3 regions of the Agromyces albus genome follow, and region 2 is predicted to be linked to each of the others. Evidence: riboswitches for the same ligand, from Rfam matches in the RefSeq annotation. Region 2 holds a riboswitch; each other region holds the start of a gene.
What was found. Region 2 has a riboswitch for thiamine pyrophosphate ahead of QFZ29_RS09435 (ECF transporter S component). Riboswitches for the same ligand answer to the same signal wherever they lie in the genome.

Region 1 (5,850 bases), 1.1 Mb from region 2:
GTCGAACACGTGCCCGAGGTGGCTGTCGGCTGCGGCCGAGCGAACCTCGACGCGCTTCATGAAGAGCGACCGGTCGACCTTCTCGACGACCGCGTCGCCCTCGATCGGCTTCGTGAAGCTCGGCCAGCCGGAGCGGCTGTCGTACTTGTCGACCGACGCGAAGAGCGGCTGCCCCGACACCACGTCGACGTAGAGGCCGGGCTCCTTGTTGTTCCAGTACTCGTTCCGGAACGCCGGCTCAGTTGCATCATCCTGCGTGACCTTGCGCTGCAGCGGGGTGAGGCGCTCGATCGCCTCGGGAGTCTTGCGGTAGTCCTGTGACACGGTTTCCTCCATCTCGGCGCCGCTGGCTGCGGTGCCCACGCCTGACACCGGTTGAGGTGGTGTCAGGGCGTCACCTAGGAGAACACGGCAGGTTCGTGCGCTGTTCCGCGGATGTCGCTCCGCAGCTGTGGGTTCGCTGTGTGCGCGGTTGCCGTAGTCGTTGCCAGGGTGCCGGCGCCCTGCTCGCCGAGCGGCGAGGCGAAGAACGCGAGCTCGTGCTCGGATGACGCGCGGAACGCCCGCCACATGGCTTCCCGCGTCGGCGCATCGGCCGCGGCGGCGAGCCGCATCACGATGCCGATCGCCTCACGAGTCCCGACGGAGAACCCGGGATCGGCATAGGTCTTGAGCCACGAGGCATACGGATGCTCCGGCGCGAGCGCCTGCGGACCGAACGCGCCGGCCGCGAGCCGCCCGCCGAGATCGACGTAGATCCAGAAGCACGGCAGCAGCGCCGCGGCGAGCACGGGATAATCGCCCCTGGCCGCCGTTGCGAGCAAGTGGTTCAGGTAGCCCGTCGTCGCGGCATCCGGCTCGGCGGCGAACGCCTCGCCCTCGGGGAGCCAGCTCGCGTGCAGTTCGAGCTCGCCGATGATCGCGCCGCGGGCGCTCGCCGCCCAGAACGCCTGCTCCGCGGCATCCGTCGCCGAGCTCGAGGCGACCGCGAGCACTCGAGAGTAATCGCGCAGGTAGAGCGCGTCTTGCGCGAGGTAGCGCAGGAACGGCGAGCGATCGAGCGACCCGTCGGCGAGACCGCGCACGAAGCCGAGCTCGTCGATCGCGTCGCGCACGTCGGCGATGCCGGCCCACCACTCCGCCTCGACCTCATTGGGAGCCGGCGCGGTGCTCAGGCCGCCGCGTTCCCAGAGTCCGGCGAAGTGGCTGATCGGGCCATGCCCCTCGCCCACGTCGAGCGATGCGCCGTGCGTGATCGACTCGCGCAGCCAGCGGCGCGCCTCGATCACGGCGGCCTCCCACGAGCCGAGTTCGGCGCGCAGGGTCGCGATGGCGGAAGAGAGGGAGCAACCGGTGCCGTGCGTGTTCGCCGTCTCGATGCGCTCGCCCGGGAACTCGATGATGCGGGGCGCGGCCGTGCCGGTTGCGCCGCTCCCGCTCCTGACGCTGCTCGGGCCGACTCGGCCGCTCGCGTCGACGAGGGCGTCGGGTGCCGCCGTTCCGCCGAGGTGCCCGCCCTTCGCGAGCACGAGCACGCCGAGCGACGCCGAGAGCCGCTCGGCTTGCGCGAGCGCCTCGGTCCACGTCGCGGCGCGGGGCTCACCCGCGAGCACGGCCTGCTCGTGCAGGTTGGGCGTGATGAGGTGGGCGAGGGGGAGCAGCTCGCGCAGCGCGGCCTCGGCATCGGCGTCGAGCAGCCGGTCGCCGCTCGTCGCGATCATCACGGGGTCGAGCACCACGACCGGCGGCTTCACGCGTCGGAGCCAGTCGCCGACGGTGCGGATGATCTCGGCGTTCGCGAGCATGCCGATCTTCACGGCGTCGATCACGACGTCATCGCTCACGGCGTCGAGCTGCTCGGCGAGGAACGCCGCCGGCGGCACGTGCACGCTCCGCACGCCACGCGTGTTCTGGGCAACGAGCGCCGTGACCGCCGACATGCCGTAGCCGCCGACCGCGGCGATCGACTTGAGGTCGGCCTGGATTCCGGCGCCGCCCGAGGGGTCGGTGCCCGCGATGCTCAGCACCCGCGGCACCCGGCGGCCGGTCGTGCCGCCGCCGCTCATCGCTCGCCCCACGCCGTCGCGAACCGTGCAGCTGCATCACGCGGGTCGGATGCCGCGCAGAGCGCCGACACCACGGCGACCCCCGCCGCGCCGGCCGCGCGAAGCGGCCCGACGTCGTCGATCGTGATGCCGCCGATCGCGACGCACGGAAGCTCCGCGGCCCGGGCGAACCGGGCGAACCCGTCGACACCGAGCGCGGGCGGATGGTCGGGCTTCGTCGCGGTGGGGCGGATCACGCCGACACCCAGGTAATTGACGGAGCCCCGCGGCATCCGCTCGACGGTGCCGAGGTGCGACGAATGGTTCGCCGTGAGCCCGACGATCGCGTCGGCGCCGAGGAGCTCGCGCGCTTCGAGCACGGCGTCGTCGCGCTGGCCGAGGTGCACGCCGTCGACGGGCACGCCGCGCTGGCGGGCGGTGACGACGACGTCGAGCCGGTCGTTGACGAGGAGCGTCCCGCGGCCGTCGATGACCGCGGCGAGCTCCTCGAGCTGGGCGAGGAGCGTCGCGGCATCCGCCGACTTGTCGCGCAACTGCACCACGCGCACGCCGCCGGCGACCGCGTCGGCCACGACGGAGGCGACGCCGCGGGGGCCGCAGAGCGTCGCGTCGGTGACGAGGTAGAGCGAGAGGTCGAGCGCGGTCCGCGTGCTCACGACCGCACCAGCGCCGGCGCATCCGCGACCACGAGGTCGGCACGTGCCACGAGGTCGTCGGCGGTGACGCTCGCGAGGGCGTCGAGGAAGAGCGGCCCGAAGGTGCCGGGACCGGATGCCTGTGCCGCGGCGAGCTCGGCCGCGATCGTGTAGCTCACGGTGGCCGCGACCGTCGCCGCGAACGCGTCGTCGCTCACCGCGAGGAACGCGGCGGTCACCGCGCCGAGCGCGCAGCCGCCGCCCGTGATGCGGGTGAGCAGGGCGTCACCGTTGCCCACGCGCGCGATGCGGGTGCCGTCGGTGATGAGGTCGATCGCCCCCGAGACCGCGACGACCGAGCCGTGCGCCGCCGCGAGTGCTGCCGCGGCATCCGCTGCCGATTCGGTGGAGTCGGATGCATCGACGCCGCGCCCGCCCCCACCGACACCGGTGAGCGCGATGATCTCGCTCGCGTTGCCGCGGATCGCCGTGGGCCGGTGCTCGAGCAGCACATGCGCGAGCGCGGTGCGAACGGGCAAGCCGCCGACCGCGACCGGATCGAGCACCCACGGCGTGCCGGCCTCGCGTGCAGCGGCGACGGCCTCGCGGGCGGCGTCGCGTTGCTCCTCGTGGGGCGTGCCGAGGTTCACGAGGAGGCCCGAGGCGATGCGCGCGAAGACGCCGGCCTCCACGCGGATGTCGACCATCGCAGGCGCCGCCCCGAGGGCGAGCAACGAGTTGGCCGTGAAGTTCGTGACCACGCTGTTCGTGATGCAGTGCACCAGTGGTGTGGTCGCCCGCACGCGGTCGAGCAGGGCGGCGGCCTGCTCGGCCGGATGGGCATGGCTGGCCGGGTCGGCAAGGCCAGCCGGGCGGGTCAGGTGGGCAGGGTCGACAGACAGACGATCGCTCAACGCGACATCCCTTCGCTAGTTCGAACTAGATCAGGTTCGACGGGTGTGATCTCAGCCGTATGGTGCGGCACCCCGTGTCACTGTCGGTCAGCCTAGCGGGTGCTCGGACTCGGCGTCAGGCGGTGACGACGGGCGGGCCGGCCGGCACCTCGACCCAGTGCGCCGGCGCGGGAAGGATGATGCCGCCCGCCGCAAACGCGATCACCGCGAACGCGTAGACCATGATCGCGATCGTGAGGGCACCGAGCACCATGGTGGCCGGCACGGCGAGCGAGACGCGCACCCCGGCGTTGCGGTAGCGCGGCACGGCCATGAACGACACCCACATCGCGATGGCACCGAACCCGGTGATCCAGACGGTGCGCAGCGCGTCGCCCTCGAGCGGTGCCGCCACGGCGAGCACAACCGCGCCGACGCCGAGCAGCAGGCCGGTCCACGCGAAGAAGCGCGCGAAGCCGATGCCGCCGATGTCGTCATCGCCGCTCCACCAGGGCCGCACGGGCTCGCTCATGCTCTCGATCGTACGACCCCCACCCCAACCCCCGCCCCCCGCTCTATGCTGTCGCCGTGGCATCCGTCGACCGGCTCTTCTCCTATGGAACCCTCCGCTTGCCCCACGTGCAGCGCCAAACGTTCGGCGCTGAGCTGCCCACCGCTCCCGATGCGCTCGCCGGGTGGCGGGTGCGAATGGTGCGGATCACGGATGCCGCGGTGCTCGCGTTGAGCGGCGAGGCCGAGCACCCTATCCTCGAGCACACCGGCGACGCGGCCCACCGTGTCGAGGGCGCCGTGATCGAGCTGACGCCCGCGCAGCTCGCCGCCGCCGACGAGTACGAGGTCGACGACTACCACCGCGTCGAGGTGACCCTCGAGTCGGGGCTGGTGGCGTGGGTGTACGTGGGGCGCTGAGCTTCGTCGGCTCTACCAGGCATCACCGCACCGGTGCCGCCGCCGTTCGAGCGGGTGTGATGGACGCGTGACTCCGCCACTGATGCGTTTTCAGCATCAGTGGCGGAGTCACGGTCGGGGAGCGGCTGGTCGGGAATGTCCACGAGCACGGGTGTGCTACGGACGGATGCCCCTGATGTCCACCCCGTTCCTGGCGCTTGATGATCGACGTAGCGTGAGCGTCGGAGGCCCCACCGTCTTCAACGAGCAGGGAGGCAGCATGCCAGCCGAAGAGGAGATGCCGTCGACGCTGGCGCGTTCCCCGAAGCACGCGCAGGAGATCTGGACGAAGACCTACGACGCGGCCGTCGAGACCTACGGCGACGGCGAACTCGCGCGCCGCACGGCGTTCGCGGCGCTGAAGCACCAGTTCGAGAAGGTCGGCGACCACTGGGAGCAGAAGGAGCACCCCGGCCCGAGCGACAAGGGCGCCACCGATCGCAGCGGCGACACGGCGGGCGGGGTCGACACCACCGCGTCGAAGGCGCACTTGTACGACATCGCGAAGCGGCTCGACGTGCCGGGCAGGTCGACGATGTCGAAGGACGAGCTGATCGAGGCCATCCAGCGCGAGAACGATCGGCAGACGGCGGCGCGCCGACGCGGTTGAGACGGCGCGTTCCAACTGTCAGGCGATCGAGCTCTCGGTCTCGAGCGACCAGCGTGATATCGCTCCGCGGAATCGGTCAACTTGTCGACAAATCGACCGATTCTGCGGAGAGGCACTCCTCCAGGGATGGCCGTATTCTTGCGCAGAGTGGCATTCGTGCCACTGGCACGAGCAAGCACAGCTTGGCACCATGCCTCTGTGTGTCGACGAAGGAGGCCAAGATGACGCGCCAACCGCACCGGGTCGTGGTGCTCGTGCTCGAGGGGGCGAAGCCGCTCGATGTCGGCATTCCCGCGCAGGTCTTCACCAAGCGCGCGAGCATGCCGTACGAGGTGCGCGTGTGCGGCGTCGCGCCCGGGCTCGTCACGGGAGGTGATGGGCTCTCGTACTACGTCGCCGAGGGGCTCGAGGCGCTCGCGGCCGCCGATACGATCTTCGTGCCCGGCTACCGCAACCCCGCGATCGTCGAGACGCCGCCCGCCGTCGTCGAAGCACTGCGCGCCGCCCACGCTCGCGGCGCCCGGCTCGCCGCGATCTCGACGGGGGCGTTCGCGCTCGCCGCGACCGGACTGCTCGACGGCAAGCGGGCGACGACACACTGGCACTACACCGAGGCGCTCGCGCGGATGCATCCGTCGATCCACGTCGACGAGAACGTGCTCTTCGTCGACGAGGGC
Region 2 (5,850 bases):
GGCCAGTGCCGCCCCCGCCGCAGCTGAGCGAGGATGAACTGGCCATCGAGCGCTACCGCTACCTGCTGCGTACGGCTCCGCCCGAATCGATCGAGGCGGTGCACGCCGAGGCGTTCGCGAAGCTCACCCCTGAGCAGCGCGCCGAGGTCTACCGCACGCTCGCGGAGCAGGCGCCGCCCGGTGAACGCATCGCCTCCGACGAACCGTCCGTGCTCGCCCGCGCCGCCACGCGCGCCGAGGTCCGCTCTCCGGGAACCATGGAGCGCGCGTTCGCCGGCGGCAACGCCGCCGAGGGCCGCGGGAACATGGGCGGCCCGTCGTTCGGCTCGATGTTCGGCGGTTCGATGCTCGGCGCGATCGCCGGCGTCGTCGTGGGTTCCGCGATCGCCCAGGCGTTCCTGCCCGACGCGTCGTCCGCCGATGCCGGCACCGACACGGGTGGTGATGCTGGAGCCGACACCGGTGCTGCCGATGCATCCGGTGCCGATGCCGGTTCGGCGGATGCATCCGGTGCCGACGCGGGTGGGTACGACGGCGGAGGCGGATTCGGCGACTTCGGCGGTGGCGATTTCGGTGGTGGCGGCGACTTCGGCTTCTGAGCAGATCAGGTGTGCGCCGCGTGGAAGCCGATGACGGCGGCACGGGTTAGGGTCGCAGCATGAGCAAGCAAGACGGCTCGTCGCGTCAGGTCACGACGGGTCCCGTCGACGACTCCGCGACGCCGATCCTGCACGTCGACATGGACGCGTTCTTCGTCTCGGTCGAACTGCTCACCCGCCCCGAGTTGCGCGGCAAGCCCGTGCTCGTCGGCGGCACCGCCGGTCGCGGCGTCGTGGCCGCCGCGAGCTATGAGGCGCGTCGATTCGGCGTGAACTCCGCGATGCCGATGTCGATCGCGTTGCAGCGCTGCCCGAACGCCATCGTGCTCCGCGGTGACTACGCGAGCTACGCGAAGTACTCCAAGCAGGTCATGGCGATCTTCGAGCAGCTCACGCCACTGGTCGAGCCGCTCTCCATCGACGAGGCGTTCCTCGATGTGTCGGGAGCCAGGCGCCTGCACGGCAGTCCGGCCGAGATCGCCTGGACCATCCGTGAGCGCGTGCGCGCCGAGACCGGGCTCACCTGCTCCGTCGGGGTCGCGGCGACCAAGTACGTCGCGAAGGTCGCCTCGAGCCGCGCGAAGCCCGACGGCATGCTCGTCGTACCGGCCGCCGACACCGTCGCCTTCTTGCATCCGCTGCCGGTCTCGGCGCTGTGGGGCGTCGGCCGGGTCACCGAGGAGTCGCTCCTCAGGCTCGGGCTCCGCACCGTCGGCGACGTCGCCACGATGCCGCACGACGCACTCGTGCGCGCAGTCGGTCCGGCGCTCGCATCGAGGCTCGAGCGGCTCGCGAACGGCATCGATCCGCGCGACGTGCACACGACCCGCGTCGAGAAGAGCATCGGCCACGAGAACACGTTCGGCTACGATCTCACCGATCCTGTCGACATCCGCCGCGAGCTGCTCCGTCTCGCCGACAATGTCGGTGTGCGGCTGCGCAAGGCCGGCCTCGTCGGCCGCACCGTGGTGCTGAAGCTCCGTTACGGCGACTTCCGCACGGTCACGCGGTCGCGCACGCTGGCCGAGCCCACCGATGTCGCGCGCCGCATCTACGACGAGGCATCCGAAGCGCTCACCGAGCTCATCGGCGACGGGCAGCGCATCCGGCTCATCGGCGTGCGCGCCGAGCACCTGCAGGTGTCGGGCAGCGGCGCGATGCTGTGGGATCCAGACGAGGAGTGGCGCGACGCCGAGCGCACGATCGACGAGGTCACGGCGAAGTTCGGCAAGGGGTCGGTGCGTCCGGCAACCCTCGTCGGCCGCAGAGGTGAGCGAGGCGAGCGGGGCGAGGCAGGTGAGCGAGGCGAGGCACGTGATGAGCAATCGCGTGCCGATGGTGACGACGACGCGTCGACCGCGGCGGCAGGGTGGGGCTGGTAGGCCGCGGCATCCCCGAGTAGCGTTGCCCGCATGGCTGAACTCGTACTGGAACTCGCAGAGACCGTTTCCGGCGTCGGCGTGAAGACGTCTTACGGCGAGACACTCGACATCGACGGCACCAAGGTGGTTCCGGTGGCGCTCGGCTACTACGGCTTCGGCGGTGGCGGTGGGAGCGACGAGAAGGGCGACCAGGGCAGTGGAGGCGGCGGAGGCGGCGTCTCCATTCCGATCGGCGCATACATCGGTCGCGGAGGCGACGTGCGCTTCGAGCCGAACCTCATCGGGCTGATGCTCGTCGCGACGCCGCTCATCTGGGTGACGGGCAAGGCCTTGAAGGTGGTCATCCGCGCGCTCAAGCGCTGACGGCTCGCAGCGCAGCCCTGCGCCGTTGCGTCGTCGTTGCTGTCGCACGGCGTCATCCAGACTGCCGGTCGTCGCAAGTCGGCGAACTCCGCGGCGTATACTCGGTGTCGAACACGGGAGTCCGGTGAGCCGGGCTGAGAGGAAGGTTCTCAACCTTCGACCGTCGAACCTGATCTGGGTAATGCCAGCGCAGGGAGGGCATCACATCTCAATCCCGTGCCTCTTTCCACGAATCGAAAGGGCACGTCAGTGCACAACGCAACCAACTCCGACACCGCCGAGACCACGCCGGCGGCCAGCCCGTCACGTTCTGGCTGGCGAGTCGTCGACATCGTCGTCGCGAGCGTCATCGGCGTCGCGACCGGCCTCGTCTTCCTGTTCTGGAACAACGTCGGCTACGCCTGGTTCGTCGCGGCCGACGCCGTGACGCCGGGTCTCGGCGGTGTCGCCGTGGGCATCTGGCTCATCGGCGGCGTGCTCGGCGGGCTCATCATCCGCAAGCCCGGCGCGGCGCTCTTCGTCGAGCTCCTCGCCGCGGTCGTCTCCGCGCTCGTCGGAAACCAGTGGGGCATCGAGACGATCTACTCGGGGCTCGCGCAGGGTCTCGGCGCCGAACTCGTCTTCGCGGCGTTCCGGTACAAGCGCTTCGGCGTGCTGCAGGCCGTGCTCGCCGGTGCGGCCGCCGGCGCGGCGGCCTGGACCCTCGAGCTCTTCCTCTCGGGCAACCTGCAGAAGTCGGCCGAGTTCCTCGGGCTCTACTTCGTCGCAGTGGTGATCTCGGGCGCGATCCTCGCCGGCCTCCTCGGCTGGCTCGTGGTACGTGCGCTTGCCGCGACCGGTGCATTGCACCGCTTCGCAGCAGGGCGGGACGTGACCGAGCGGGTCTGACCCATGTCGGAATCCTCGCTGGCACAACGACCCGTCCGCGTCGAGGCTCGCGGCTGGGGCTGGCGTCACGCCGGCCGCATCCGATGGGCGATCGACGGCATCGACTTCGTCATCGAGCCGGGGGAGCGAGTGCTCCTGCTCGGTCCGTCCGGGTCCGGCAAGTCGTCGCTCCTGCATGCCCTGGCCGGCGTGCACGGCGGTGATGACGAGGGCGAGCAGCGCGGACGGTTGCTCATCGACGGTGCTGCGGCGGGTGCGGCACGTGGGCGGGCGGGCCTCGTGTTGCAGGATCCCGACTCCCAGGTGATCCTTGCTCGGGTCGGCGACGACGTGGCGTTCGGCTGCGAGAACCTCGGTGTGCCGCGCGACGAGATCTGGCGGCGAGTGGGCGAGGCACTCGACGCCGTGGGACTCGAGCTGCCGTTCGCGCATCCCACCTCGGCGCTCTCGGGCGGGCAGAAGCAGCGGCTCGCCCTCGCCGGCGCGATCGCCATGCGGCCAGGTCTCCTGCTCCTCGACGAACCCACCGCGAACCTCGATCCTTCGGGCGTCAGCGAGGTGCGCGACGCCGTCGCACGCGTGCTCGACCGCATCGGTGCCACCTTCGTCGTCGTCGAACACCGCGTCGACGTCTGGCTCGATCTCGTCGACCGGGTGGTCGTGCTCGGCGCCGACGGGCGGGTCCTGGCCGATGGGCCGCCGGCGGAGGTGCTCGAACGGCACCGGGATGCGCTCCTCGCCGCAGGCGTGTGGGTCCCGGGCGTGCCGCTTCCGATCGTGGGCGGGGTCGATCCAGCGAGGAGGTGCCCGACCGAGTCGATCCTCGTCGGCGAGCAACTCGCCATCGGACGTCGACGCGGTGCTGTCGTACGGGCGGGCCTCGACGTCTCGCTTCCCGACGGATGCTCCACGGTGCTCACCGGACCCAACGGCGCCGGCAAGTCGACGTTGGCGCTCACCCTCGGCGGGCTGCTGGCGCCGCTCTCCGGCCGCGTCGCGGCATCTGATTCGCTGGCGTCGAGCCTTGGATCGGCCCCCATCCGGTGGCGCTCGCGTGAGTTGCTGACCCGCATCGGCACGGTGTTCCAAGAGCCCGAGCACCAGTTCGTCGCCTCGACCGTGCGTGGTGAGATAGCGGTGGCCCCGCGCGCTCTCGGCCTGCCTGCGGCCGAGATCGAGACCCGAACCGACGACGTGCTCACGAGGCTCCGGCTCGATCGGCTCGCCGGGGCCAATCCCTTCACACTGTCGGGGGGCGAGCAACGACGACTGTCGGTCGCTTCAGTGCTCGTCGCCCGTCCTCGCGTCGTGATTCTCGATGAACCGACCTTCGGGCAAGACAGGGTCACGTGGCTCGAACTTGTACGGCTCCTGCGCGACCTCGTCGACGATGGCGTGACGTTGCTTTCGGTCACGCACGATGCGGCGTTCCGTGAAGTACTCGGCGATCATCGGCTCGAGCTTGCCGGATCGGCCGAGACCGTCGCGTCGCGCCCGTCCGGAGGTGCCGTATGAGCGCGAACGCGACGGCACCGGCGGTCGGCGCCGTTCCAGCCGCACCGCGACTCCGGTTCATCGATGCGGTCAACCCGGTCACGCGCCTGGCGGCGGTGATGGTGCTCACGACGCCGCTCCTGCTGACCGTCGATTGGCTGAGCGCCGCCGTGGCCCTCGGCATCCAGCTGCTGCTCTTCGCCGTGGCCGGGGTCACACCGCGACTCCTCATCGCGCGCACGTGGCCGATCCTGCTCGCCGCGCCGGTCGCCGGCGTCAGCATGCTGCTCTACGGGCGTCCCGCGGGCACCGAGTACTGGAGCTTCTGGCTCGCCCGCGTCACCGACGGGTCGATCGATCTCGCACTCGCGATCACCGTGCGCGTGCTCGCCATCGGCCTGCCTGCCGCGCTGCTGTTCCTTCGGGTCGATCCAACGGAACTCGCCGACGGCCTCGCTCAGATCGCACGACTGCCGTCGCGTTTCGTGCTCGGTGCGCTTGCGGCGACGCGCCTTGTCGGCCTCTTCGTCGAGGACTGGCGAGCCATGGCGCTCTCGCGCCGGGCGCGCGGCATCGGCGACCACCGGACGCTGCGGCGCATCGCGACGATGGCATTCGCGCTCCTCGTGCTCGCGATCCGGCGGGGCAGCAAGCTCGCAACGGCGATGGAAGCGCGGGGCTTCGGCTCCGACATCCAACGCACCTGGGCGCGCCAGTCGCGGGTCGGCATTCCCGATGTCGCGCTGCTCGTGATCGCCACCGCGATCGCCGCGATCGCGATCGCCGTCGCAGTGTGGGCGGGCACCTTCCACCCGGTGTGGGCGTGAGGGACGACCCGCCGGGGCGGCCACCGGCCGTCGCCGTCGCCCACGCCGATGCCGTCACTGCAGAGGCATCCGACTCTCCATTCGAGCCGATCGTCGCTGCTTCCGCCGTGCGCGGCATCCTCGCCGCGGTACGGGGCCGCCGCGCGCCGATCGTGCTCATCGACGGCCCGAGCGGCGCGGGCAAGAGCACGCTCGCGGATGCCGTGCTCGATCGCTGGCCGGGCCCGGCGCCGTCGCTCGTGCGCCTCGACGACGCGTACCGTGGCTGGAACGGGCTGGCTCGCGCCGGATCCGACC
Region 3 (5,850 bases), 1.1 Mb from region 2:
CTCGGGATCCGTCAGCGTGCTCGAGACGACGTACTTCGGCATCGCGTTGTACTCGGCGAACTCCTCCTCCATCGTCGGCCAGACCGGAGCGAACTCCTCGTAGCTGACGCGGCCCATGAGCATCGCGCCGGCCTCGAGCTGCTCGCGACCCTTGATCTCGTACGCCTCCTCGACGAACGGCACGTCCTTGAAGGTCCAGCCGGCTCGCGGGTGGGATCCGCCGCCGGGCGAGTCGATGACTCCGTCGAGGGTGATGAACTCGGTGACGATGAGGGTGCGCATGATGTTCCTTCCCGAGGCGGTAGTTCCGCTCTCAATTCTGGCGTCGAATGAGGATCGGGGAGATCGACATCGGGGTGGATACATGTGCGGAAGGTGAGGTTTCTATGCGTTTGCAACGGTCGCAGGCGGCCCCTAACATGGCCAAAACGGTTTTCGACGAGAACCGCTCATCCGCTCCACCGGGGGACAACAACCGGGAGACACGTGAAAATCGACACAACGTTCAAGTCCGTTGCGGTGAGCCGGCGGTCGGTCCTCACGCTTTCGGCGGTCGCGATCGCCAGCGCCGGTCTCGGTCCGCTGTGGGGCGGCACGGCCGAGTCTGCTCATGCAGCCGAGGCATCCGGCCCACGGATGCTCCACACCGCAGCCGACCTGAACCGCATGCGCACTCAGGTCGCTGCCGGGGCGCAACCGTGGACGGCGGGCTGGGAACGCCTCGTCAACAACCGGCACTCGAGCGCGAGCTGGACGCCGCGCCCCGTCGGGACCGTGGTGCGCGGAGGCGACGGCCAGAATTACGCGCCGTTCTACAACGACATCCACGCCGCCTACCAGAATGCGCTGCGCTGGCACGTCTCGGGCGACGACACCTTCGCGGCGACGGCGAGCAACATCCTCAACGCGTGGTCGCGCACGCTTACCGCCGTCAACGGCAACGCTGATCGGTTCCTCGCCGTCGGCATCTACGGATACCAGTTCGCCGTGGCGGCAGATCTCCTGCGCGGCTATGCCGGATTCGACGTCGCCGCTGCCCAGAACATGCTGCTCAGGGTGTTCTATCCCATGAACAACCACTTCCTCACCGTGCACAACGGCGCGCGCATCTCGAACTACTGGGCGAACTGGGATCTCTGCAACATGAATGCAGTGCTCGCCATCGGCATCCTCTGCGATCGCCAAGACCTCATCGATCAGGCCGTCACCTACTTCAAGTCCGGCGGCGGAAACGGATCGATCGGCAACGCCGTGCCGTTCCTGCACCCCGACGGCCTCGCCCAGTGGCAGGAGAGCGGTCGCGACCAGGGCCACACCATGATGGGCATGGGGCAGATGAGCACATTCTGCGAGATGGCGTGGAACCAGGGCATCGACCTCTACGGCTACGACGACAGCCGGTTCCTGATGGCCGCCGAGTACGTCGCGAAGTACAACCTCGGCCACGACGTGCCGTTCACCCCGTACACGTGGCAGTCGGGTCCGTCGACGACCGCGTCCCACGTCGGATGGCAGACGCAGACCGTCATCTCCGAGGCCGGCCGCGGTCACGTGCGGCCCGTGTGGGAACTCATCTACAACCACTACGTGATACGGCGAGGGCTCAGCGCGCCCCACGTCGCCGAGATCGCCGCCCAAGTACGCCCCGAGGGCGGCGGCGGCGACTACGGACCCAACAGCGGCGGCTTCGACCAGCTCGGATTCGGAACGCTGGCGTTCTCGCTCCCGGCTGGCGCGCCGATGCCAACGCCGGAGCCTGCTCCGGCTCCGGCACCCGAAGCGGCTGCGGCTCCCGAACCGACGACGGCTCCCCCGAGCGTTCCGGCGCCCGCGGCGACGGCAAGGCCGACCCCGACTGCGGCGCCGGCCCCTGCCGCCGCATCGACCGGCCGGAAGAAGCCGCTTCGACTGGGCCGCTCGGACTGGATGTCGCGCATGCTGAGCTGGGGCCGAACGCGAGGCTGAGTTCGGTTCCGGATGCCGCGCGGCCGGCGTTTCTTCGGCGCGGATGGCGTCGGTTTCGAAGCTGGTGATGGGCCGGTCGCTTGGCCGGCCCATCAGCGGTTCAGCTCACCACACACGGGTTTTCCAACCGCTCGATGACCGAGCGGTCCCAGCATCCGTCAGGCCCCCATGGGATTTCCCTTGATTCCCTGGCCGAACACGACGACGCTACCTTCGCGGCTTCGCACCGGCGATGGGGAGCTCAACCCATGCCGGGTCACCGCACGCAAACGGCCATCGGATGCCGTAGCGGTGTCAACCCCGCGCGCCCTGTCCCGCCGGATGCGAGGGTGAGAATGCGGACGAAAGGACCGACCATGACCGACATGGACGACGGAACCATGGATGACGCCACCGACGAGGAGCCGACGGGCACCGGGAAAGCGCCGAAAGGCCCCCGCGATCACGGGACCATCCCCACTGACACCCGAGGCGACGCCGGCATCGACCGGGCCGGTGGTTTCCCGGGAGTCGGGAGCATCGGCACCGACTTCGGCGCCGCGGCGCTCGTGCCGGAATCGCTCGGCGTCGACGAGCAGTCGGTCACGATCGAGGACGACGACGATCCCGATGCGATCGCGCACCGCAGCGACTCGGATGACGACACGATCGCTCCCGACGGTGTCGGGCCCGAGGTGCGGCCGCCGAGCTGAGCCGAGCGAGCCGAGCGAGTCGACCACGCCGCGTCACGGTGCGTCGCTGCGCCCGCGATGTTCCGCGCCCGATAGCTAGGCTGGACCCGAGTGACACGGGGTGCCGCACACCCCGCCTCGCACGAGGCATCCGCGGCTGAGATCACACCCGTCGAACCTGATCTAGTTCGAACTAGCGAAGGGATGTCGCAATGCGCGATCGTCTGTCCATCGACCCTGCCCACCAGCCGGATACGGCGCGGAACGAGGTGCGCGCATGAGCATCGCGACGCAACCGACCGCACCACCGCCGCCACCGTCATCGGCGCCCACGCCGACTCCGACCACCGCCGGCCGCGACCCGCGCGTGCGCCGGGCCGTCACGGCCGCGACCTTCGGCACGGTGCTCGAGTGGTACGACTTCTTCCTCTACGGCACGGCCGCCGCGCTCGTGTTCCCGGCGCTGTTCTTCCCCGGCGAGGATCCGCTGACCGGCGTGCTGCTGTCGTTCGCGGTCTACGCGACCGGGTTCGTCGCCCGGCCTCTCGGCGGCGTGCTGTCGGGTTACTTCGGCGACCGGTACGGGCGGCGCCGCACGCTCACTGCGACCCTCCTCGTGATGGGCGTCGCGAGCGCGCTCATCGGCCTGCTGCCGACCCACGAGCAAGTGGGTGCGCTCGCACCGATGCTGCTCGTGGCGCTGCGGTTCGTGCAGGGCGTGGCGACCGGCGGCGAGTGGAGCGGCGCAGTACTGCTCGCGCTCCAGCACGCGAAGGAACGGCGTGGGTTCAGTGGCGGGTTCATCTCGAGCGCGGTGTACGTGGGGCTCATCCTCGGCAACCTCGCGTTCATCGTGCTTGTCGGCGTGCTCGACGAACAGAGCCTGCTCGCGTGGGGGTGGCGCGTGCCGTTCCTGCTGAGCCTCATCCTCGTGGGCATCGGCGCGTACCTGAGGCACCGCGTGGAGGAGTCGCCCGAGTTCATCGAGGTCGTGCGCAGCGGAGAACGCGCCAGGCAGCCGCTCACCGAAGCGCTGCGGCATCCGCGGAACATCCTCGCGATCTTCCTCGTGCGCCTCGGACAGAATACGAGCTTCTACGTGATCGCCGTGTTCTGCCTCAGCTACGCGTCGACGATGCTCGGCATGCCGCGCTGGGTCACGCTCACGGCGCTGCTCGTGGGTGCGACCGTGGCCGCGGTGCTCTGCCCGTTCTGGGGTGCGCTCGGCGACCGCGTCGGCGCGGGCCGACTCGTCACGGTCAGCCTCGTCGCACTCGGCCTGCTCGCGGTGCCGCTGTTCGTGGTGCTCGACACCGGCATCGCCGCGCTCATCATCGGCGTGGTCGTGCTTGCCGTCGGCATCGTCAACTCCGCCGCCGACGGCGTGCAACCGAGCTACTTCGCGTCGATGTTCGACGCCAGGGTGCGGTACTCGGGCATCTCGATCGGGCGTGAAGCGAGCTCGATCGTCGGCGGCGGGCTTGCACCGATCCTCGCGACGGCGCTGCTCGCATCGGCCGGGCATTGGTGGCCGATCGCCGTGATGATGATCATCAGCGCGGCGCTCGGCGTCGTGGGTGCGGCGATCGCGCGACCCGTGCGCGAGTGATCGCTGAGGCGATCGTCTGACGCATCGCGACACCCGACGTGGCGGCGCAGCGCACGCCGGGTGTCGCGATCCCAGGCAGCCCGCTCAGCTCGCCGCGAGCAGGCCGAGCGTGTCGACGACCCGGTTCGAGAAGCCCCACTCGTTGTCGTACCACGCGACGACCTTGACGTGCTTGCCGTGCACGCGCGTGAGCGCTGCATCGAAGATCGCCGACGCGGGCTCTCCCGTGATGTCGCTCGACACGAGCGGGTCGTCGGCGTAGTCGAGAATGCCGGCGAGCGGCCCGGATGCGGCCGCGCGATACGCCGCGAGCACTTCGTCGAGCGTCACCTCACGCGAGACGGTCGTGTTGAGCTCGACGATCGAGCCGACGGGCACGGGCACGCGGATCGAGTCGCCCGAGAGCTTGCCGTCGAGCCCCGGCAGCACGAGCCCGATCGCCTTCGCGGCGCCGGTCGTCGTCGGCGTGATGTTCACGGCCGCCGCGCGGGCGCGACGCAGGTCGCGGTGCGGGCCGTCCTGCAGGTTCTGCTCCTGCGTGTAGGCGTGCACGGTCGTCATGAAGCCGTGCTCGATGCCGGCGAGGCCGTCGAGCACCGCGGCGAGCGGAGCGAGCGCATTGGTCGTGCACGAGGCGTTCGAGATGATCGTGTGCGCGGCAGGGTCGTACGCGTCGGTGTTGACGCCGTAGGCGATGGTCACGTCGGCGTCGCTCGACGGCGCGCTCACGAGCACGCGCTTCGCGCCGGCGGTGAGGTGGCCGCGCGCGGCATCCGCTGAAGTGAATCGGCCCGTGGACTCGAGCACGAGCTCGACCTCGAGCTCGGCCCACGGCAACTGCGACGGCTCACGTTCGGCGAGCACGCGGATGCGGCGGCCGTCGACCACGAGCGTGTCGCCGTCGACCTCGACCGGGCGGCCGAGGCGGCCGAGCGAGCTGTCGTACTTCAGCAGGTGCGCGAGCGCGGCGGGTTCGGTGAGGTCGTTGATCGCGACGACCTCGAGGCCGGTGTCGCGCTCGAGCAGGGCGCGCAGCACGTTGCGTCCGATGCGTCCGAATCCGTTGATGGCGATGCGGGTGGTCATTCGGTGGTTCCTTTCGTTGCCTCCAGACTCACTCGGCGCCGGCGTCGGCGGCAGTGGGGCGGCGGACAGTTCGCGCAAGCTTCGCGCCAGCCGGGCCGAGCGGATGCCTCAGACCGGCGGATGCCGCAGCCGGGCGGTAGGGGCATGTGCTTGTTGCAGAACTGCAGGGGATTCGGCCTCATAGGCGCATATGCGCAGGGTATGACGCGGAATCCCCTGCGCTTCGGTGGGAACGGCACGGATGAGGCGTCACAGCGGACGTCCCGGGCGCCCGCCTGCCCGCGGCATCCGCGGCATCCGCTCAGGCCGCCGGCCTCACGAACGTGCGCCGGTACTCGCTCGGCGACGTGCCGAGGATGCGCTGGAAGTGCAGTCGCAGGTTCGAGCCCGTGCCGAGCCCCACGCGGTCGGCGATCTGCTCGACGCCGAGGTCGCTGCGCTCGAGCAGTTCGCGCGCGACATCCACCCTGGCCCGCAGCACCCACTGCATGGGCGTGTAGCCCGTGTCTTCGACGAAGC

Region 1: it holds a riboswitch for thiamine pyrophosphate, as region 2 does, so the genes downstream of both, thiM (hydroxyethylthiazole kinase) here and QFZ29_RS09435 (ECF transporter S component) in region 2, are expected to answer to the same signal.
Region 3: it holds a riboswitch for thiamine pyrophosphate, as region 2 does, so the genes downstream of both, QFZ29_RS14775 (MFS transporter) here and QFZ29_RS09435 (ECF transporter S component) in region 2, are expected to answer to the same signal.

Annotation. Positions count from the first base shown of each region.
Region 1 is NZ_JAUSWX010000001.1:3,125,361-3,131,210, reverse strand. Features, by position in the region: gene msrB (peptide-methionine (R)-S-oxide reductase MsrB) at 1-324, opposite strand, end outside; gene QFZ29_RS14815 (bifunctional hydroxymethylpyrimidine kinase/phosphomethylpyrimidine kinase) at 399-2,066, opposite strand; gene thiE (thiamine phosphate synthase) at 2,063-2,722, opposite strand; gene thiM (hydroxyethylthiazole kinase) at 2,719-3,582, opposite strand; TPP riboswitch at 3,606-3,700, opposite strand; gene QFZ29_RS14800 (hypothetical protein) at 3,731-4,126, opposite strand; gene QFZ29_RS14795 (gamma-glutamylcyclotransferase family protein) at 4,183-4,524, shown strand; gene QFZ29_RS14790 (ChaB family protein) at 4,784-5,173, shown strand; gene QFZ29_RS14785 (GlxA family transcriptional regulator) at 5,395-5,850, shown strand, end outside.
Region 2 is NZ_JAUSWX010000001.1:1,997,580-2,003,429, reverse strand. Features, by position in the region: gene QFZ29_RS09450 (hypothetical protein) at 1-599, shown strand, start outside; gene QFZ29_RS09445 (DNA polymerase IV) at 659-1,981, shown strand; gene QFZ29_RS09440 (hypothetical protein) at 2,012-2,344, shown strand; TPP riboswitch at 2,448-2,557, shown strand; gene QFZ29_RS09435 (ECF transporter S component) at 2,594-3,232, shown strand; gene QFZ29_RS09430 (ABC transporter ATP-binding protein) at 3,236-4,747, shown strand; gene QFZ29_RS09425 (energy-coupling factor transporter transmembrane component T family protein) at 4,744-5,553, shown strand; gene QFZ29_RS09420 (ATP-binding protein) at 5,550-5,850, shown strand, end outside.
Region 3 is NZ_JAUSWX010000001.1:3,119,228-3,125,077, forward strand. Features, by position in the region: gene QFZ29_RS14760 (dihydrofolate reductase family protein) at 1-282, opposite strand, end outside; gene QFZ29_RS14765 (alginate lyase family protein) at 487-1,965, shown strand; gene QFZ29_RS14770 (hypothetical protein) at 2,322-2,657, shown strand; TPP riboswitch at 2,744-2,858, shown strand; gene QFZ29_RS14775 (MFS transporter) at 2,914-4,245, shown strand; gene gap (type I glyceraldehyde-3-phosphate dehydrogenase) at 4,330-5,331, opposite strand; gene QFZ29_RS14785 (GlxA family transcriptional regulator) at 5,633-5,850, opposite strand, start outside.